3 regions of the Pseudomonas vranovensis genome follow, and region 3 is predicted to be linked to each of the others. Evidence: predicted binding sites of a transcription regulator. Region 3 holds the regulator's gene; each other region holds the start of a gene.
What was found. The regulator sigma-54, encoded in region 3, starts transcription at its own class of promoters, with help from an activator protein. The targets are predictions, from matches to a motif close to ANTGGCATNNANNTTGCTNT.
Positions count from the first base shown of each region.

Region 1: nirB (nitrite reductase large subunit NirB) is a predicted target of sigma-54. The motif match lies at 4,134-4,153, and genes of this name have one in related genera.
Region 2: ABVN19_RS03450 (circularly permuted type 2 ATP-grasp protein) is a predicted target of sigma-54. The motif match lies at 2,277-2,296, and genes of this name have one in related genera.

Region 1 covers NZ_CP159259.1:624,151-631,264, reverse strand. The annotation lists gene pcaQ (pca operon transcription factor PcaQ) at 65-997, opposite strand; gene nirD (nitrite reductase small subunit NirD) at 1,042-1,410, opposite strand; gene nirB (nitrite reductase large subunit NirB) at 1,410-3,968, opposite strand; gene ABVN19_RS02910 (bifunctional nitrate reductase/sulfite reductase flavoprotein subunit alpha) at 4,246-7,114, opposite strand, start outside.
Region 2 covers NZ_CP159259.1:733,277-740,390, reverse strand. The annotation lists gene ABVN19_RS03455 (alpha-E domain-containing protein) at 1-831, opposite strand, end outside; gene ABVN19_RS03450 (circularly permuted type 2 ATP-grasp protein) at 835-2,244, opposite strand; gene ABVN19_RS03445 (ribonuclease E inhibitor RraB) at 2,409-2,741, opposite strand; gene ABVN19_RS03440 (hypothetical protein) at 2,931-3,167, opposite strand; gene ABVN19_RS03435 (LTA synthase family protein) at 3,309-5,393, opposite strand; gene ABVN19_RS03430 (methylated-DNA--[protein]-cysteine S-methyltransferase) at 5,626-6,099, shown strand; gene ABVN19_RS03425 (PLDc N-terminal domain-containing protein) at 6,159-6,350, opposite strand; gene ABVN19_RS03420 (ZIP family metal transporter) at 6,480-7,114, shown strand, end outside.
Region 3 covers NZ_CP159259.1:3,811,952-3,819,065, reverse strand. The annotation lists gene rapZ (RNase adapter RapZ) at 1-816, opposite strand, end outside; gene ptsN (PTS IIA-like nitrogen regulatory protein PtsN) at 820-1,284, opposite strand; gene raiA (ribosome-associated translation inhibitor RaiA) at 1,297-1,605, opposite strand; gene ABVN19_RS17800 (RNA polymerase factor sigma-54) at 1,687-3,180, opposite strand; gene lptB (LPS export ABC transporter ATP-binding protein) at 3,360-4,085, opposite strand; gene lptA (lipopolysaccharide transport periplasmic protein LptA) at 4,086-4,610, opposite strand; gene lptC (LPS export ABC transporter periplasmic protein LptC) at 4,597-5,166, opposite strand; gene ABVN19_RS17780 (HAD family hydrolase) at 5,175-5,699, opposite strand; gene ABVN19_RS17775 (KpsF/GutQ family sugar-phosphate isomerase) at 5,700-6,674, opposite strand; gene ABVN19_RS17770 (ATP-binding cassette domain-containing protein) at 6,918-7,114, shown strand, end outside.

The sequences.
Region 1 (7,114 bases), 2.6 Mb from region 3:
GGGGCATGGCGCTTGAGCAAATTTGCGCGCAGTTTTTGTAGCAGTTTGTAATAAGGACAGGATTTCAGGGGTAGCTGCCGTCGCGGTACTGCGCGGCCACTTCGCGCAGCACTTCGCACAACCAGCGGGCCGGCAAACTCAGTGGCAACGCGGCGTTGCTGCAGATGCCCACCGAACCGCCCGGCTCTTGCACACCCAGGTCCAGTTCGCACAACTCGCCCCGGCCCAGATCGACCCGCACGGCGTCACGCGGCGCTACCCATACGGCATCGCTGCCTTGCACATAACGGCGACTCAGGGCTGGCGACAGGGTTTCCAGGCGCTGCAGCGGTTGCTCGATGGCGCACTGCACGAACAGACTGTCGGCGTGCTTGCGGATGGTCGTACCGGCCAGCGGCAGTACCAATGGATAGCGGCCGACCTGGCTACGCTCGACAGGCTGACCGGCCAGCAGCGGATGTCCCGGACGCACCACCAGCGACATCGACTCGCTGTACAGGTGCTCGAACAACAAGCCCTGGATCTGCGGGCTGTCGGTCATGCGCCCGATCACCAGGTCCAGCTCGCCGACATGCAATTGCGCCAGCAAATGAGCGCTGGGGCCGGTGGCCACGCTGACCACCAGGGCCTCATGGCGCTGGTGCAGGCGACAGAGCACCTCGGGCATCAGCAGGCTTTCAACCGTAGACAGCACACCGACACGCACCTGTGGCGGTGCATGCTCCTCACCCCGCAAGGTACTCACACCCTCACGCAGGGCCTGGACGCTGGGCCCGGCATAACGCATGAAACGCACCCCGGCCGGGGTTAGTTCGACGCCTTGCTTGCTGCGCTCGAACAGGCGTGTCTGCAGCAGGTCTTCAAGCTCCTTGAGGGTCTTGGAGATGGCAGGCTGGCTGATCGCCATGGCATCGGCAGCCTTGGCGAAACTGCCCTGGCGGGCAATTTCGAGAAAGCACAGCAGGTGGCGGAATTTGATACGGGTGTCGAGGTTCATCGCCGGAGTTTATCGGCGCGGGCTTTCGCGGAGCAAGCCCGCTCCTACGGGGCTTGTCCGATCTCTACCTGATCACCACACAAGCGCACCGGCCACACCTGCAACGCCTGCCCCGCATCCTCCAGGCAACGACCGTCACTCAAGCAGAAGTGCTGCTTGTACAAGGGCGCCGCCACCACCAGTTCGCCGTTCAGATGCCCCACCAGTCCACGGCCAATCACATTGGCGCCGGACCTGGGGTCGACGTTATCAACGGCATACACCGGTGTACTCTGCCCTGGCAGGTAGAACAGCGCCACCTGCCGTCCCTCGAACCACACCACCACTCCCGATTGCGCCACCAGGTCATCGCGGTTGCACACGGCCTGCCAGTGTCGGGCTTGCAGGTTTACAGCAACAGTGGACACGCTCATCACAGCACCTCTTCAGTGGTCGGGATCAAGTGAAGTTCAGCGGCGCCGATCGGTCGGCGCTGGCCACGCTCGCGGACAAAATGCACGCCTGGGTCCGGGCGCTGGTCGTTGACGAAGGTACGGAAACGCTTGAGTTTTTCCGGGTCCTTCAGGGCATTCGCCCATTCGCATTCGTATCGGTCGACCACCAGTTGCATCTGCGCTTCAAGCTCCGCGCCCAGGCCCAGGCTGTCGTCGAGAATCACGTGCTTGAGGTAGTCCAAGCCGCCCTCGAGGCTTTCACGCCACACCGAGGTGCGCTGCAATTTGTCGGCAGTACGGATGTAGAACATCAGCACCCGGTCGATGGTGCGGATCAGCGCGGCATCGTCCAGGTCGGTAGCGAACAGTTCGGCATGCCGTGGACGCATGCCGCCGTTGCCGCAGACGTACAGGTTCCAGCCCTTCTCGGTGGCGATCACACCGATATCCTTGCTCTGCGCCTCGGCACACTCACGGGTGCAGCCCGATACCGCGAACTTGAGTTTGTGCGGTGAGCGCAGGCCCTTGTAGCGGTCTTCCAGGGTCAGGGCCATGTGTACGCTGTCCTGTACGCCATAGCGGCACCAGGTGCTGCCGACACAGGATTTGACCGTGCGTGTGGACTTGCCATAGGCATGACCGGTCTCGAATCCGGCCTCGATCAGTTCGCCCCAGATGGCCGGCAACTCGTGAAGCTGGGCCCCGAACAGGTCGATGCGCTGGCCGCCGGTGATCTTGGTGTAGAGGTCGTACTTCTTCGCCACCTGGCCAATGACGATGAGCTTGTCCGGGGTGATTTCGCCGCCCGGGATGCGCGGTACCACCGAGTAGGTGCCGTTCTTCTGCATGTTGGCCATGAAAGTGTCGTTGGTGTCCTGCAGCGGTACCAGCGACGGGTCCATGATCGGCTGGTTCCAGCACGAGGCCAGGATCGAGCCAACGGTGGGTTTGCAGATGTCGCAGCCCACATGGCCGCGGCCATGTTTGGCGAGCATCTCATCGAAACTCAGGATGCCCTCCACCCGCACCAGGGCGTAGAGCTCCTGGCGGGTGTAGGCGAAGTGTTCGCACAGGCTCTTGTCGACGCTGGCACCGCGGGCGATCAACTCATGCTCGAACACCTGCTTGAGTAGCGCCGCGCAGCCACCGCATCCGGTACAGGCCTTGGTCTGCTGCTTGAGCGCACCCAGTTCGCCGCAGCCGTTGTCGATGGCGCTGCAGATCGCGCCCTTGCTGACGTTGTGACAAGAACAGATGGTTGCGCTGTCGGGCAAGGCATCGGCGCCCAGGGTTGGCGCACCGGTCGATTGCGGCAAGATCAGCGCAGATGGATCGGCAGGCAATGCGATGCCGTTTTGTGCGTACTGCAGCAGCGTATCGTAGTAACTGTTGTCGCCCACCAGCACCGCACCCAACACGCGCTTGCCGCTGGCATCGACCACCAGACGACGGTACGCCGAGTTGGCTTCGTCGATAAAGCGATAGCTGCGCGCCCCCGGCGTCGCACCCTGGGCATCACCTATGGAGCCGACATCGACACCCAGCAACTTGAGCTTGGTCGACATGTCGGCACCGGTGAAGCTGGCGGCCTCTTCACCGGCCAGTGTCGCGGCCACATTGCGCGCCATGGTGTAGCCCGGCGCGACCAAACCGAACACGCTGCCATTCCACGAAGCACATTCGCCGATGGCGAAGATCTGCGCATCGCTGGTGCGGCAGTTACTGTCGATCACCACGCCTCCACGGGCGGCGATTTCCAGGCCGCTGCTGCGACCCAGCGCATCCTGCGGGCGGATGCCGGCGGAGAATACGATCAGGTCGGTTTCAAGACTCTCACCGCCATCGAAGTTCATCCGGTAGCGGTAGTCATCGCCGGCAACCACCGATTGGGTTGCCCGTGACAGATGCACCCCAACGCCCAGTGCCTCGATCTGCGCACGCAGAGCCGCGCCGCCTTCAGCGTCGAGCTGTACCGGCATCAGGCGCGGGGCAAACTCCACCACATGAGCTTCCAGGCCCAGGGACTTGAGGGCGTTGGCCGCCTCAAGCCCCAACAGCCCGCCACCGACCACCACCCCGCGCCGGGCACCCGTTGCAGCGGCGCGGATGGCGTCCAGATCATCCAGGGTGCGGTACACCAGGCGCGAAGCGCCCTCACACCCCTCGATGGGCGGCACGAAGGGATAAGAGCCGGTGGCCAGGATCAGTTGGTCATAGGCATAGCGTCCAAGCGGGGTAACCACCTCGCGGCGCTCGCGATCGATCGCCACCACCGCCTCCTGCAGGTGCAGGCTGATGCCGTGTTCGGCATACAACCCCACTGCACCCAGGGCCAAGGTTTCGGCATCGCTGCCGTTGAAGTACTCCGACAGGTGAACCCGGTCGTAGGCGCGTTGACGCTCCTCACCGAACACCTGCACCTCGAAACGGCCCAAGGCTCCTCGCTCGATCAGTTGCTCGACGCAGTGATGCCCCACCATGCCGTTGCCAACGATGATCAGTTTTTCTCGCTGGGCGATGGTCGTTGCTGCATTCATACCCGATCCTCACTCAAGGCCATTCACGGTGGCTGTACTGCCGGGGCTAACCCCGAAAAACAAAAAAAGGCGCCTGGAGCCGAAGCTCCAGGCGCCTTTGCCTGGTCGTTTTGTGTAGTTCCGGTGCAGATCGCCATTGACCCGCGAGAACGTTGTATTTCGATAAAAGCAGGGAGCGTGCCAACTGCCGAACACCCCGTGAACCGGGGGTTTGGCCGTTCAGCCGGCCGTCATCACCGACCCAGGCTGGTGCAGCACTCCCCCTTATGGGGCACCCTCAATACACGTCGCGCAGGTAGCGCTTGCTGCGGCTCAGTTCGCTGACATAGGCATCGGCTTGATCGGCACTGAGCGCACCGTGCTCGCGGCTGATCTGCTTGAGCGCCGCCTCGACATCCTTGGCCATGCGTTCGGCATCGCCGCACACATAAAAATGACCGCCCTCCTCCAGCCAGCGCCAGAGCTCGGCGCCCTGCTCGATCATGCGTTGCTGCACATAGATCTTCGCCGACTGGTCACGGGAGAAAGCGGTGTCCAGGCGAGTGAGATGCCCCTCGCGCTGCCACGCCAGAAGCTCATCGCGGTAATAGAAATCGGTGGCCGCTTTCTGTTCACCAAAGAACAGCCAATTGCGTCCGCTGGCGCCCTGCACCTGGCGCTCTTGAAGAAAGGCGCGAAACGGCGCAACACCGGTACCAGGGCCGACCATGATGACAGGCGCGTCGTTGTCTTTGGGCAAGAGAAAATGTTGCGTCGGCTGGGTGAAGATTCTCGCACTGCCCTGCCCAAGGCGATCGGCCAGGTAGGTCGAGCACACGCCTTTGCGCTGGCCATAGCGGACCGTGGACATCGTCAAATGCACCTGGCCTGGGTGGAAGCCGGGGCTTGAACTGATCGAATAGAGCCTTGGCTGCAAGGGCTTCAACAGGCTGAGCCAGGTGTCCAGCTGCAGTTGCACCGGGTAGGCCTGAAGCAGGTCGACCAGTTGCCGGCCCCACAGCCAGTCCTTGAGCGCGAGCGTGTTTTGCGGCATCAGCAGTTGGCGCAACGGCGCATCATCAATGTGGCTGGCCACAGCTTCCAGCAAGGCCGGCGTGATGCGGGCAATTTCCAGGTGATCGGTCAACGCCTCGAACAGCGGCATGTCGGCCAGGCCCTTGAGGCTGACGCAGCGGTTGCCATCCAGCCCGCTGGCCGCCAGAAACGCCTCTACCAGCGCCGGGCAGTTACGCGGCCAGACACCCAGTGCATCGCCAGCCTGATACCTGAAATCACTGTCGGCCAAGTCGAACACCACTTGCCGGGTTTCCTTCCCGGCACCCGGACTGTTGAGCAGGCGATTGTCCAGCAGGCGCGCCGACAGCGGTGCCTGCTTGCTGAACCCCTCACGGGCAGCAGGGGCCATGCCGCCCAGCGCCGATGCGCCTTGATGGCCGAACTTGGCCAGCAGCGCCTGCAGCCATTGCCCCGCGGGCTCCAACGGATCGCCTTCGCAATCGACTCGCTCCAGCAGGCGCCGACCACCCAGGTCTTGCAGGCGCTGGTCGAGCTTGCGACCGAAACCACAGAACTGCTGGTAACTGGAATCCCCCAGGGCCAGTACCGCATAAGGCAGGCCCGCACACCGCCGGGAATGCTCACCATGCAGCCCCTGCCAGAAGGCCGCGCCGCTGTCCGGTGCGTCGCCATCGCCAAAGGTGCTGGCGATCAGCAGTAAGCTGGCGGGGTTGTCCAGTTGCTCAAGCGCCACATCTTCCATGCAACTGAGCTGCACCGGCAGCCCGACCTGGCGCAGGTGTTCGGCGCAGCGTTCGGCCAGCGCCTGGCCGTTGCCGGTTTGCGAGGCCCAGAGCAGCAGATGCTGATCGCGAACAGACACCAGCGGTGCCACTTCAACTGCTTCGATACGTTCACCGGCAACCCGGCTCAAGGCCACCGCGCAGTACTTGAAGGCCGGCTGCAACGACACCGGGTCTACCGCATCGCTGGTGACCGCGTTGATCGCGAGGTTGTCGCCAAACGTATCGTTCCAGTGAAACGGCGCAAAGCAGTTGCCCGGCAGTACCCGCGTGGTGATCCGTGCCGGCAGCACCGCCTGGCCACGGCGCGAGCGCACCTGTACCTGATCCTTTTCGGCGATGCCCAGGCGCGCGGCGTCCTCGGGATGAATCTCCACAAAAGGCCCGGGGTCGAGTTTGTTCAAGGCCGCCACCTTGCCGGTCTTGGTCAGGGTGTGCCACTGGTGCTGGACGCGCCCGGTGTTAAGCACCAGGGGGAAATCGTCATTCGGCATCTCTGCGGGCGGCAGGCAAGGCCGTGCGAAGAAACGCGCCTTGCCGTTGCTGGTAGCGAAGGCGATGGCGGGCACCTGCCCCTGCCCATCACGCAGCAGCGCCTGGCTGACACCGTCGTTGCGATAGCGCAGCGGGCTGCGTGGATTGACGCGCTGCGGCTCGCACGGCCATTGCCGCGGCGCCTCGCGCAAGGCGCTATAGCTGGCGCCGCGCAGGTCATAACCAGTGGCCGGGTTCCAGGCCTGGCGAATTTCCTCGAAGACCGCCTCCGCACTGTCGTAGCTGAAAGCTTCGGCATAGCCCATGGCACAGGCGATCCGGGCGATAAGCTGCCAGTCGGGCAGGCTCTGGCCCGGCGGTTCGACTGCCTTGTTCATCAAGGTCAGGTTGCGCTCGGAGTTGACCATTACCCCCTCGCCTTCGGCCCAAAGTGCGGCAGGCAGGAGGATGTCGGCATAGCGGTTGGTTTCGGTATCGAGGAAGGCATCCTGGGTGATCACCAGTTCCGCCGCCTGCAAACCATCGATGACCTGCTGGCGATTGGCGACGCTGGCCACCGGGTTGCTGCAAATAATCCAACAAGCCTTGATCGAGCCTGCGGTCAGGCTGTCGAACAGAGCTACGGTGCCGTCACCGGTCTCACTGCGCAGGCTGTCTGCGGGGAGGTTCCACAACCGTTCGACAAAGGCGCGATCCGCATCCACCAGGGCAGAACGCTGGCCCGGCAGGCCCGGCCCCATGTAGCCCATCTCGCGCCCGCCCATGGCATTGGGCTGTCCGGTCAACGAAAAGGGACCACTGCCCGGCCGGCAAATAGCGCCGGTGGCCAGGTGCAGGTTGCACAGCGCGTTG
Region 2 (7,114 bases), 2.7 Mb from region 3:
CAGCCGCGCATCGACTTCGGCTGCCAGGCGCTGCGCCGCACGACCATTGCTGCCCGGCAGGCTGGCCAGGATCAGGTCGATCTCTTCAGTGCAGGCACGCAGCGAGCGCGGTACGTCGGCGCGCAGCAACAACAGTTCGGCCACATGCCGTGCCGCGGGGGCGTCGCGATAGATCTCGGTGTAAGCCTCGAATGAGGACAGCGCTCGCAACAAGGCACTCCACTGGTAATAACCCCGGGCGGAGCTGTCGCTGACCGCCTCGGCCTCCTCGCCAAGCATCTCGTAGCGGGCGTCCAGCAGGCGCAGGGTGTTGTCGGCACGCTCGATAAACGTGCCCAGGCGGATGAAACGGAATGCATCATTGCGCATGATCGTGCCGTAGGTGGCACCGCGAAACAGGTGGGAACGCTCCTTGATCCATTCGCAGAAGCGGCTCATGCCATAACGACCCAGGCCTTGCTCGGCAATGCCGCGAATCTCGAGCCAGGTGGCGTTTATGTTTTCCCACATGTCGGCGGTGATTCGCCCACGCACCGCATGGGCACAGGCGCGGGCCGCCCCCAGGCAGCTGTAGATGCTGGCCGGGTTGTCCGGGTCCAGGGCGAAGAAATCCAGCAGGCGTTCGGCGTGCAGCTGGCCATGGCGCTCCAGGTAGTCGTCCAGGGTACCGGTGATCAACAGCGGCATGGCCACTTCGTCCAGCCCATCGCCCCGGCCGTCCTGGGGCATCAGCGACAGCGAATAACTGACATCGAGCATCCGCGCGAGGTTTTCCGCCCGCTCCAGGTAACGCGACATCCAGTACAAATCAGAGGCAGTTCTACTCAACATGACTTAATCCTCGACCACCCAGGTGTCCTTGGTTCCGCCGCCCTGGGAGGAGTTGACCACCAGCGAACCTTCACGCAACGCCACCCGGGTCAGGCCGCCGGGCACCACACGGGTTTCCCGCCCACTGAGCACGAAGGGACGCAGGTCGATGTGACGCGGCGCAATACCGTTTTCCACGAAGGTCGGGCAGGTCGACAACGACAGCGTCGGCTGGGCGATATAGGCCGCGGGCCGGGCCTTGATTCGTGCGGCAAAGGCTTCAATTTCAGCACGGGTCGATGCAGGCCCCACCAGCATGCCGTAGCCGCCCGAGCCCTGGGTTTCCTTGACCACCAGCTCCGGCAGGTGCGCCAGCACGTGCGACAGTTCTTCGGGCTTGCGACACTGCCAGGTCGGCACGTTCTTGAGAATGGGCTCTTCGTCCAGATAGAAGCGGATCATGTCGGTGACGTAGGGGTAGATCGACTTGTCGTCGGCTACCCCGGTACCGATGGCATTGGCCAGCACCACATTGCCGCAACGATAGGCCGAGAGCAGCCCTGGCACCCCAAGCATCGACTCGGGATTGAAGGCCAGCGGATCAAGGAAGGCATCGTCCAGGCGCCGGTAGATCACATCCACCGCCTTGGGACCGTCGGTGGTGCGCATGAATACCCGCTCGTCACGCACGAACAGATCCGCCCCCTCGACCAGTTCGACGCCCATCTCCCGGGCCAGGAAGGCATGTTCAAAAAATGCACTGTTGAAACGCCCGGGGGTGAGTACCACCACGCTTGGGTTATCCAGAGGGCTGGCGCTTTTGAGGGTGTCGAGCAGCAGGTTGGGATAGTGGTCGATCGGCGCAATGCGCTGGGCCGCGAACAATTCGGGGAACAGCCGCATCATCATCTTGCGGTCTTCCAGCATGTAGCTCACGCCACTGGGAGTACGCAGGTTGTCTTCGAGCACGTAGTAGCTGCCGTCGCCATCGCGCACCAGGTCGACCCCGGAGATATGCGCATAGATATCGCGGTGCAGGTCCAGCCCCTGCATTGCCAACTGGTATTGCTCGTTGGCCAGCACTTGTTCGGCGGGAATGATTCCGGCGCGGATGATCCGCTGGCCGTGGTAGAGGTCGGCCAGGAACAGGTTGAGCGCCTTGACCCGCTGTATACAGCCACGCTCCACCACCCGCCACTCACTGGCCGGGATGCTACGGGGAATAGTGTCGAAGGGGATCAGGCGCTCGGTGCCCTGCTCGTCGCCGTAGAGGGTGAACGTGATGCCGGCGCGGTGAAACAGCAGGTCGGCTTCGCGCCGACGTTGCGCCAGCAGTTCAGGCGGGGTATCGGCCAACCAGCGGGCGAATTCCCGGTAGTGCGGACGGACGTGGCCGTCTGCGCTGTACATCTCGTCATAAAAGGTGCGGATCATGCCGAACTCCTTGTCACCCGTGCACCTGAGCTATCGCAAGCCCCGTGCCAGCGGCATAATTCCTTGGATTTCAATAGGTTGTATTTGAAACGCAAAGCGGTTGCACCAAGTCTGTGCAACCGCTTCGCTTTCGTTGCATCCAACGCTTCATTGCGAAGCGTTGTTCAGGCCAGCGGGCGTTCCTGTTTCACGCCCCAGCCTTCGATCTCCCCACCCAACGGCGCAATCACCGCTTCGAAGTCCTGCTCGAATTCGTCAATACCGCCATAGGTGGCATACATCACTTTGCTCAACTCCAGGTGCCAGGCACCGTCATCGCGTTCGCGCACCTGTGCGCTGAGCGACTCCCCGCGAAACTGTCCTGCTGCCCGTCGTGCCCGTGCCTCATCGGGAAATACCGCATAAAACTCGATGGGATGAATCTGGGCGAAGTTGAAGCCGCCCTCTTTCATCTGTCGCAATACGGTGCTGCTGATGTCCTCGTATTGGCTGCTCATGAATCGTCCTCCTCACTACCGATGGATAGACTTTCAGTGCAAAACGCACCTGCCCGCCACACAAGCCGTGCGGGGGCAATTCGAGCTGATGCATGACGTGGATCGGCAAGCCCAGGCTGTTGCAAATAACGGCCCGACCTTGATTGCAGCGTAGCGTCAAGTTGACATATGTGCCAGAAAACAGCCGGTTCAGGGCTTTTCCGTGATCGCGGTGATCTCCACACCGCTCTGCTCTTTGAGCCATTTGGCGGTGGGTGCAGTAGCACGGTCCTGGAAATCATTGAGATCCAGTTCGTCCATGACTGGAAAGAGGTGGGAACGAATCAGCCGCGCGGCCTCTTCGACACTGGGCTGTTGCTCACAGGTGACGGGCAGCGAGGTACGCTCGCCTTTTTGATCAACAAACGTAATTTCCCACGCTTTCATTGGATTCTCCTCAGTACGGACACTCAGGGTGAATCGGCTTACCTTCCGTTGACCCGCAGCACGGGTGAATGTTCAGCCGCTGCGCGTCATCGGCAAAAAAAAGAGGCCCGGGGGCCTCTTTTTTCAGTACAGCACTCGCACTTACTCAGGCGTGCCGTGAACGACACCTGCGGTGTTGTCCAGCAGGCTCTTGGTGGCGGTCTGGATGAACGACTCAAGCTTGTGGGTCAGGTCCTTCTGGTCCGGGCTTTCGATCAGCTCGGCCTTGAAGTTGGCGCCCAGCTCGTAGCGGTACATGCGCGGCGACATGTCCTTGGACTCGATCAGAATACGATCGCCCTTGACCAGGCCGACAACCTGCTCGCTGCCCGAAGGCTTGATCATGCCGAAGCCCTCATCGCCAGCCGGCAGGTTGAGCAGGTCACGGCCCCAGCACTGGTGACGGGTTTCGCCGCCCAGGCGGCCCATGATGGTCGGCACGATGTCGATCTGGGTGCCCACGGCGTGGTTCACCGCACCGAACTTCTCCTGAATGCCGGGGGCAATCAGCAGCAGCGGTACGTTGAAACGCCCCAGGTCCAGCTCGGTCACTTGCTGGTGGTTGCCAAAGCCATGGTCACCAACGATAACGAACAGGGTTTCGTTGAAGTACGGCTCTTTGCGCGCCTTCTCGAAGAACTGGCCCAGGGCCCAGTCGGAGTAGCGCATGGCGGTCAGGTGCTGATCAAGGCGGCCCTGGCCGGTCACAGGTTCTACCGGCAGATCCTTGGGCAGCGCGTATGGCGTGTGGTTGGACAGGGTTTGCAACAGCGCATAGAACGGCTTCTTGCCATAGTTCTTGGCCAGCTCTTCGGCGCCTCGGTCAAACATGTCCTGGTCGGACACACCCCAGGTCGGGTCGGAGAACACCGGGTTGACGAAGTCATTGCGGCCGATGAAGGTGGTCATGCCCTGGTTGCCGAAGAAGCCCGACTGGTTATCCCAGGCAAAGTCGCCGTTGTAGACATAGACATCGTCGTAATCACGGGCGCTGAGCAAGGCCGGCAGGCCGGACAACTTGTGGCCGCCTTCGGGGGTCTGCATCAGGTACTCGAAACCTGGCAGGTTCGGGTAGCAGGCCATGGTGGCGAACATGCCCTGGTGGGTATGGGTACCGTTGGAGAAGAAGCGGTCGAAAAGCAGGCCTTCCTTCGCCAGTTTGTCAAAGTACGGGGTGATGTTGTTCGGGCTGCCCAATGCGCCCACCGAGTGGCCGGCGAAGCTCTCCATCAGGATCACCACGACGTTCTTGATCGGCAGGGTATTGTTGGCCGGCGGAGTGAAGTCACGGCGCACGGCGGCGCTGTCGGCATCGACCAGCTTGTCGTTGTCGGTCAGCAGCATGTCGCGCACGGTCTGGGTGGCCAGGCCTTGCTCGATGGTCGACTTCCAGATGTTGGCACGGTCTTCACCGAACCGGCTCTTGGCCGCATCGATCAAGGTCAAAGTGCCGTTGAGACCCAGCTGGTTGACGAAGTTCGAATCGGTGGTGAAGGCATCGCCCCAACGCATGGGCGGGCCTTGGCGCAGGGTGCCGCGGGCAGCGATGACCGCGACCAGCAGGATCATGAAGAACACCACGCCGCGCACATACCAGGGCGCCACGCTGCGGCTACCGGCCACTTTGCTTTCATAGGCGCCGTGCGGACGGGTCAGGCGGTCGATGCCCTTGAACACAAGGCTCAGCAGCCAGGTACCGATAATCCATGCCAACAGGTAGCGCACCACCGGGAAGCCGTACCAGAGCATGCTCAGGACGGTCTTGGGATCTTCCTTCACGTACTGGAATACCAGGCCGTTGAGACGCTGGTGAAACTCGCGGTAGAAGTCCAGCTCCATCAGGCCCAGGAACATCACGATGCTCGAGGCGATGGTCAACCATGCGCGGAACAGGCCACGGGCGGCCATGGCGCGGGCACTGAGGATGGCCAGCAGCAGCGGGATGCTCAGGTACACCACGACCCGCAGGTCGAAACGCAAACCATTGAGGAAGCCCTCGGCGACGGTGGACATCGGCGTGTCGCCAATCATGTCGCTGTTGTAGATCAGCAGTGCCAGGCGTACCAGGCTGAGCATCAGCATGATCGCCAGGCCGCACAGCAGCGTGTAGGCCAGGTGCGATTTTAGCGTTGGTTGCAGCGGGCGCGACGCAGCCCGCTGGTCACTCAAGGCGTCCGTGTTAGCCATCGATTGGAAGATCCCTAGGATTGATTCAAGAAGGCGAAAAAACGAATCGGCAAATGTGCACTAAACCCGAGGGCAATGCACGGCCATTCGGCGAATGGATAATTGCGCGCGCGGATTTTCCATAATCGAATGTGAAAATTTCGTTGTCCTGCCTGCCGCTGGCGTTACCGATGATGACAAGTCCGCGGTGTGCGGTATCTTTACCTATTACTCCGGCAACCGGCTTCCTGTCATGTATTACCGCTACCTGCCCAGCCCGCTCGGCCCGCTGTTACTGGCGGCAGATGAACATGGACTGCACCTGGTCCACATGGACGCCGCGCAGCCTTGGGAACTGCCAACCCAATGGCAGCTTGCGGGCAATCAACTGGATGAGGTGGCGCGTCAGCTGGATGAATACTTTGCCGGCACACGGGAGCAGTTCCAGGTCGATCTGGCACCCCAGGGCACAGCGTTTCAGCGCGAGGTCTGGGCTGCCCTGCAACGCATTCCCTACGGTACGACCTGCAGCTACGGCGACCTGGCGCAGCAGATCAAGCGCCCGCGGGCCGTTCGTGCAGTCGGTACCGCCAACGGTGCCAACCCGATCTCGATCATCGTGCCGTGTCACCGGGTGATCGGCAGCAACGGGACGTTGACGGGGTATGCCGGGGGTGTCGAGCGCAAGCAACTATTGCTGGAGCTCGAAGGGGCATGGTTGATTTGAAGAACAGGAGTCGCGAGACAAGCCCGCTCGTACACGCGCGGGCTTGCCTCGCGATACGATTACAACCGCACATTCCCTCGCGGTCCGGCAATTGCCCAGATAATCAGGCCGAGCACCGGCAGCAGCAGGATCAACAGAATCCAGAGGATCTTGGCCCCCGTGCCGGCACCGCTTTTGACCACATTGATGATCGCCCAGATATCCAGCGCGAGGATAATCAGGCCTACCAGGCCATTGAAGGTGGAACCCATGGTCTCGCTCCCTTGATCGCGTCTGCCCAGAAGAATAGCTGGCTATAAGCCTCATAGAGGCGTTTCGTTGGCTGCGCCGTGACAACGCTGGTTACACTCGATCCATCGAACTGTTTCAGTGAGGTCTTTATGCCCCCCGTCCAAAGCTCCAGCGGCCCAGCTCCGATTTCCCTCTGGAGCGCATGGTTGCAACAGGCGCAAACCACACCCTGGCTGAGCGCCGGATTGGGCCTGAGCCTGGTGGTGGTACTCGGCCTGTTGCTGGCCAGCGCCTGGAACGCCGTACACGGCGACCACCAGGAAAACCTGCATATGGCCATGCTCGGCGGCCTTGCGGGGTTTGCCGCTACGGCACTGGGCGCGATCATGGCTGTGGTACTGCGTGAAGTCAGCGCTCGTAGCCAGGACGTGATGCTTGGCTTTGCCGCCGGCATGATGCTCGCCGCCAGTTCTTTCTCGCTGATACTGCCGGGCCTGGACGCCGCCCGCGAGATCACCGGCAACGGTCCCTACGCAGCGCTGACGGTGGTGGTCGGCATGGGCCTTGGGGTCTTGTTGATGCTGGGCCTTGACCGCTTCACCCCGCACGAACACGAAAGCACCGGCCCTTGCGGGCCGCAAGCCGAACGGATCAATCGGGTGTGGCTGTTCGTGCTGGCGATCACCTTGCATAACCTGCCCGAAGGCATGGCTATCGGTGTGAGCTTTGCCAATGGGGATCTTAATGTCGGACTGCCGCTGACCAGCGCCATCGCCATCCAGGA
Region 3 (7,114 bases):
TTGTTGCAACAACTGGCCCAGGCGCTCGGTCAGGTAAACCGAGCGGTGGTGTCCACCGGTGCAGCCAATGGCAATGGTGACATAGGCGCGATTGCTGGCAGCAAAGCGCGGCAGCCATTTGAGCAGGTAGCTGGAGATATCCTGGAACATCTCCTCGACATCGGGCTGGGCCGCGAGATAGTCGATGACCGGTTGCTCCAGACCCGAGTGCTCGCGCAGCTCCGGCTTCCAGTAGGGATTGGGCAGGCAGCGCACGTCGAACACCAGGTCGGCGTCAATCGGCATGCCCCGCTTGAAACCGAAGGATTCGACGAGGAAGGCAGTCCCGGGTTCCGGCTGGTTGAGCAGGCGCAGCTTGATCGAATCACGCAGCTGATACAGGTTCAGGTTGGTGGTGTCGATTTTAAGGTCGGCGAGGTCGGCGATAGGGCCCAGCAGCTCGGTTTCGTCCTTGATGGCTTCGGCCAGGGAACGGTTGGCGTTGGTCAACGGGTGACGGCGGCGGGTTTCCGAGAAGCGCTTGAGCAGTGTGTCTTCGTCGGCATCCAGGTACAGCACATCACACTGGATATGACGACCGCGCGCCTCTTCCAGTAATTCCGGGAAGCGCGACAGGTGGCTGGGCAGGTTGCGGGCATCGATCGATACGGCCACCTTGGGCTGCATCAGCTCGGTATTGATCAGGGCGTTCTCGGCCAGTTGGGGCAACAACCCGGCGGGCAGGTTGTCGATACAGTAGTAGCCGTTGTCCTCAAGGACAGCGAGGGCAGTACTCTTGCCGGAGCCAGACCGGCCGCTGACGATGATCAAGCGCATATATCAATGCTCGTTCTGTGCGTCCAGTACGACCTGGTACAGGGCTTCGCTGCTGTTGGCGGCGCGTAGCCGGTCACGTACGTCCTTGCGGTCGAGCATGCTTGCGATCTGGCGCAGCAATTCCAGGTGCGCATCGGTAGCCGCCTCCGGAACCAGCAGGACAAACAGCAAGTCGACTGGCGCGCCATCAATGGCGTCGTAGTCGATCGGTGCTTCCAGGTGTATCAGGGCGCTGATAGGCGATGAGCAGCCTTTGAGGCGGCAGTGTGGAATGGCAATGCCATTGCCAAACCCGGTTGACCCGAGTTTCTCCCGGGCAAACAGGCTTTCAAATACGTCCTGCATCTCCAGGTCGGCAACTTCCCGGTCGATCAGGGTGGCGATTTCCTGGAGGACGCGCTTTTTACTGCCGCCCGGCACGTTCACAAGGGAACGGCCGGGGGTCAGGATGGTTTCAAGTCGGATCATGGATGAGGGGGATCAGCGGGCCGCTGCACCTTGCAGCAGGCTTTGCTGTTTTTCCTTGTGTTTTTTCAGTTGGCGGTCGAGCTTGTCAGTCAAGGCATCGATCGCTGCATACATGTCTGTGTGTTCGGCATTTGCAACAACTTCGCCGCCGGGAATAAACAGCGTTGCTTCGATTTTCTGCTGCAGCTTCTCGACCTTCATGATTACCGTCACATTGGTAATCTTGTCGAAGTGCCCCTCCAGTCGCTTCAGTTTCTGTTCGACATACTCACGCAGGGGCTGAGTGACTTCTACATGCTGTCCACTGATATTGACTTGCATACAGCTTCTCCTTTGTTGCCGGTGCATAAGAGGCAGGTGTTGCGCCTGCCACTGAACTGCGATGGCACACCTCAGGGGCCGTTACATCAATCGCTTGCGCTCGCTCGACGGTGCAATGCCGAGGGACTCGCGGTACTTGGCGACGGTGCGACGGGCTACCTGGATGCCTTGTGCCTCCAGTAAACCAGCGATCTTGCTGTCACTCAATGGCTTTTTCTGATTTTCAGCTGCAACCAGTTTTTTGATGATCGCGCGGATGGCTGTGGACGAGCATTCGCCGCCTTCGGAGGTACTCACGTGGCTGGAGAAAAAGTACTTCAGCTCGTAAATGCCCCGTGGGGTATGCATGTATTTCTGGGTGGTTACCCGGGAAATCGTCGACTCGTGCATGCCTACCGCTTCGGCGATGTCGTGCAGCACCAGCGGCTTCATCGCTTCGTCGCCGTGGTCGAGAAAGCCCCGTTGATGCTCGACGATCTGGGTGGCGACCTTCATCAGGGTCTCGTTGCGGCTCTGCAGGCTCTTGATGAACCAGCGGGCTTCCTGCAACTGATTGCGCATGAAGGTGTTGTCGGCACTGGTGTCGGCGCGACGGACGAAGCCTGCGTACTGCGGGTTGACCCGCAGGCGCGGGACGGCTTCCTGGTTCAGCTCGACCAGCCAGCGTTCGTTGTCCTTGCGTACGATCACGTCCGGGACAACGTACTCGGGCTCGCTGGACTCGATCTGCGAACCGGGGCGCGGGTTGAGGCTCTGGACCAGTTCGATCACCTGGCGCAACTCGTCTTCCTTGAGCTTCATGCGGCGCATCAGCTGGCTGTAGTCGCGGCTGCCGAGCAGGTCGATATAGTCGCTGACCAGGCGCTGCGCCTCGGCCATCCACGGCGTCGTGGCAGGCAGTTGGCGCAGTTGCAACAGCAGGCATTCGCCGAGGTTGCGCGCGCCGATGCCGGCGGGCTCGAATTGCTGGATGCGATGCAGTACGGCCTCGACTTCATCGAGCTCGATATCCAGCTCGGGATCGAAGGATTCGCAGACTTCTTCGAGTGTCTCGTCCAGGTAGCCCTGGTTGTTGATGCAGTCGATCAGCGTCACGGCGATCAACCGGTCGGTGTCGGACATCGGCGCCAGGTTCAACTGCCAGAGCAGGTGGCTCTGCAGGCTTTCACCGACCGAAGTACGGGTGGTGAAGTCCCACTCGTCATCGTCATTGCTGGGCAGGCTGCTGGCGCTGGTCTGGTAGATGTCTTCCCAGGCCGTGTCGACTGGCAGTTCATTGGGGATGCGCTCGCTCCACTCGCCCTCTTCGAGGTTGTCCACTGTTTGCGTGGTTTCCTGGAAGCTGGTGTCCTGGGTTTCGGCGACAGGCTTGCTTTCGGCGTTATCGGCCATCGGGTCGCTGTTGTCGAAATCGTCGCCTTCTTCCTGGCGTTCGAGCATCGGGTTCGACTCCAGCGCTTCCTGGATCTCCTGCTGGAGATCAAGGGTAGATAGCTGGAGCAGACGGATGGCCTGTTGCAACTGCGGGGTCATCGTCAGTTGCTGGCCCATTCTTAGGACGAGCGATGGTTTCATGGCAGGGGCTTAACACCTTATTTGCCGGCGCACATGCGCCATCCACTACAAGGGCACCGAAGCGCCAACTTTAAGCAAATTATATGCCTGAAGTTGAAGCGTTTGCCTAGGGTGCGGTAACAAATATGCCGCATTTCGCCGGTTCAGCGGCCCATGGCAAACGCTGTGCTGCTTCGAACTTACAAGCGGAACTCGTGGCCCAGGTAGACCTCTTTAACCAGATCGTTGGCCAGGATGGTCTGCGCATCGCCTTCGGCGATCAGTTGGCCATCATTGACGATGTAGGCGGTTTCGCAGATATCCAGAGTTTCCCGAACGTTATGGTCGGTGATCAGCACGCCAATGCCTTTGGCCTTGAGGTGGTGGATGATCTGCTTGATGTCGCCGACCGAAATCGGGTCGACACCGGCAAAGGGTTCGTCGAGCAGGATGAACTTCGGGGCCGTGGCCAGTGCCCGGGCGATTTCCACGCGTCGCCGCTCGCCCCCGGAAAGGCTCATGCCGAGGTTGTCGCGAATATGGCTGATGTGGAATTCCTGCAGCAGGCTTTCCAGCTCCTTGCGGCGTCCGGCGGCATCGAGCTCCTTGCGGGTTTCGAGGATCGCCATGATGTTGTCGGCCACCGACAGCTTGCGAAAGATCGATGCCTCCTGGGGCAGGTAGCCGATGCCGGCACGGGCACGCCCGTGCATCGGCTGGTGGCTGACATCCAGGTCGTCGATCAGGACGCGTCCCTGGTCGGCCTGGACCAGTCCGACGATCATGTAGAAGCAGGTGGTCTTGCCGGCGCCGTTAGGGCCGAGCAGGCCGACGATCTGGCCGCTGTCGATAGACAGGCTGACGTCACGTACTACCTGACGGCTTTTGTAGCTCTTGGCCAGGTGCTGGGCTTTGAGGGTTGCCATTTACTCGGCCTTCTTCTTCGGCTGGATCACCATGTCGATGCGTTGGCGTGGCGTGGTGACGTTGCTGCCACGGCCGGCGGTCGCTACCTGGGACTTGGTGTTGTAGACGATCTTCTCTCCTTCGGTGGTGTTGCCTTCGTTTTCCACCTTGGCGCGATCGGTCAGTACAACCAGTTCTTTTTGCGACTGGTACTGGATAGTGACGGCCCAGCCTTTCATCTTGTCCGGCTTGTCGGCGCTCTGCTGTTGCTCGAAGTAGGCGAGGTTGCCCACCGAAGTCACGACGTCGATGTCGCCGGAGTCGGCGCGGGTGATGGTCACGGTGTTGCCTTTGATCATCATCGAGCCCTGGGTGATGATGACGTCTCCGGTATAGGTGGCGACGCCTTTCTTGTCGTCCAGGTGCGCGTTGTCGGCCTGGATGCGAATTGGCTGGTCACGGTCGGTCGGCAGGGCCCAGGCGCTCGCGCTTCCCAGTGCTGCGCTCAGGCTGAGCAAAAAGGGGAGGGTTTTAACGAGCCTCATACTGTCCTCTTACGTTGGACAGCAGGTCCATCCTGCCGTCTTTCAAATACGCTTTCATTCCGTTACCCGTAGTCACGCCACCGGCGCCGTCGATTCTAACGGCTTGCTCGGTTTGCGCATATTGCTTCTGTGGGAACACGGTCATGCGCGTGGTGGTAATAATGGTCGTGCGATTCTTTTCGTCGGTGCGGGCAATCCGTACCGAGTCGATCAGTTCTACTTCGCTGCCGTCCGGGTTCACTTCGCCTTTCTCGCTCTGAACGTGCCAGGGGAATGTGGTACCACGGTACATCTGCAGGTCCGGCTTGGTCAGCAAGGTCACTTCGCTGACCTTGAGGTGTTCGACCTTGTCGGCCGTCATTTCATATTGCAGCTTGCCGTCAGGCAGGAACTGCACGCTGTGGGCGTTGGTTGCGTAGTAGTCGATGGCGTTTTCATCGACAGTGGCCACCGGTTTGTCGAGAAAGCTCTCGGGGCCGATGTTCCAGTAGCCGACGGCTACCAGCAACGCGGCAATCACACTGAACAGCGCAATGGTGCGGATTTTTTTGAACATTTGTCGCTCTACAGGTAATGGGCGTTGGCGGCGTCAAGATTGCCCTGGGCTTGCAGGATCAGCTCGCAGAATTCACGGGCAGCGCCTTCACCGCCGCGGGCAAGGGTGACACCGTGGGCGTGTTCGCGAACGAACGCTGCGGCGTTGGCTACTGCCATGCCCAGGCCGACGCGACGGATCACCGGCAGGTCGGGCAGGTCGTCACCCAGATAGGCCACTTGCTCATAGCTTAGGTTGAGCTGGCCGAGAAGCTCGTCCAAAACCACCAATTTATCTTCCCGTCCCTGATACAGGTGAGGGATGCCGAGGTTCTTGGCGCGTCGCTCCACCACCGGAGTCTTGCGTCCGCTGATGATTGCCGTGGTCACGCCCGACGCCATGAGCATCTTGATGCCGTGGCCGTCGAGGGTGTTGAAGGTCTTGAATTCGCTGCCGTCCTCGAGGAAATACAGGCGGCCATCGGTCAGTACGCCGTCAACGTCGAAAACAGCCAGCTTGATGGCCTTGCCGCGGTGCATCAGGTCGTTGGTCATCTACATCACTCCAGCGCGCAGCAAGTCATGCATGTTGAGCGCGCCGATAGGGCGTTCGTCGTTGTCGACCACCACCAGGGCGTTGATCTTGTGGTCTTCCATGATCTTCAGGGCTTCGGCGGCAAGCATTTCTGCGCGAGCCGTCTTGCCGTGGAGGGTCATGACCTCGTCGATCAAGGTCTTGTGTACGTCGATGTTGCGATCGAGGCTGCGGCGAAGGTCGCCGTCAGTGAAAATACCGGCAAGCCGTCCGTCGGGTTCAACGACGACGGTCATGCCCAAACCTTTGCGAGACATTTCAAGTAGCGCGTCCTTGAGCAGGATGCCGCGCGCTACCTTGGGCAGTTCATCGCCCGCGTGCATGACGTTCTCGACCTTGAGCAGCAGGCGGCGGCCCAGGGCGCCACCGGGGTGCGAAAACGCGAAGTCTTCGGCGGTGAATCCACGGGCTTCAAGCAGGGCGATCGCCAGTGCGTCCCCCAGTACCAGTGCCGCGGTGGTCGAAGACGTGGGCGCCAGGTTCAGCGGGCAGGCTTCCTGCTCGACACGGGCGTCCAGATTCACTTCGGCGGCCTTGGCCAGTGCTGAATCAGGGTTGCCGGTCATGCTGATGAGCTGGATGCCCAGGCGCTTGATCAGCGGCAGCAAGGTAACGATTTCGGCGGTGGAGCCCGAGTTGGACAGCGCCAGGATCACGTCTTCGCGGGTGATCATGCCCATGTCACCATGGCTGGCTTCGGCCGGGTGGACGAAAAACGATGGCGTGCCGGTGCTGGCGAGGGTGGCGGCAATTTTTCTGCCGATATGACCGGACTTGCCCATTCCAACCACGACGACGCGCCCCTTGCAGGCCTGGATCAGCTCGCAGGCTTTGACGAAATCGGCGTCGATGTGGGCCAGCAGGCCCTCTACCGCCTTTACTTCAAGGCGGATAGTGCGCTGCGCGGATTGAATCAGCTCGCTGGATTGGCTCATGGCGGAAAACGATTGCCTGATGAAAGGCGCCGATTATAGCGACAATGCGCAAAACCCTCACCTTGTGATTGTCAAACAGACCGCGATCTAGCTTAACCATAGCTGAACGAGCGCTGCGGCGGCCTTGGGGCGCTGCTATCAGCGGTGCTATAGTTCGCCGCCTGTTCGGCCCGCTTGGGACGTGCGTGCCTCCATGAAGGGGGCGCGCGTCTGAGTGAGAAGGCTGCATCGCAAGGAGTCTAGATGAGCGTTGATAACGCCTACGCGGTCGAGTTGAAGGGCGTGTCCTTCAAGCGCGGTACGCGCAGCATCTTCAATAATGTCGATATACGCATTCCGCGGGGCAAGGTTACCGGGATCATGGGGCCTTCGGGGTGTGGCAAGACCACATTGCTGCGTCTGATGGGGGCCCAGTTGCGGCCTGCCAGCGGCGAGGTCTG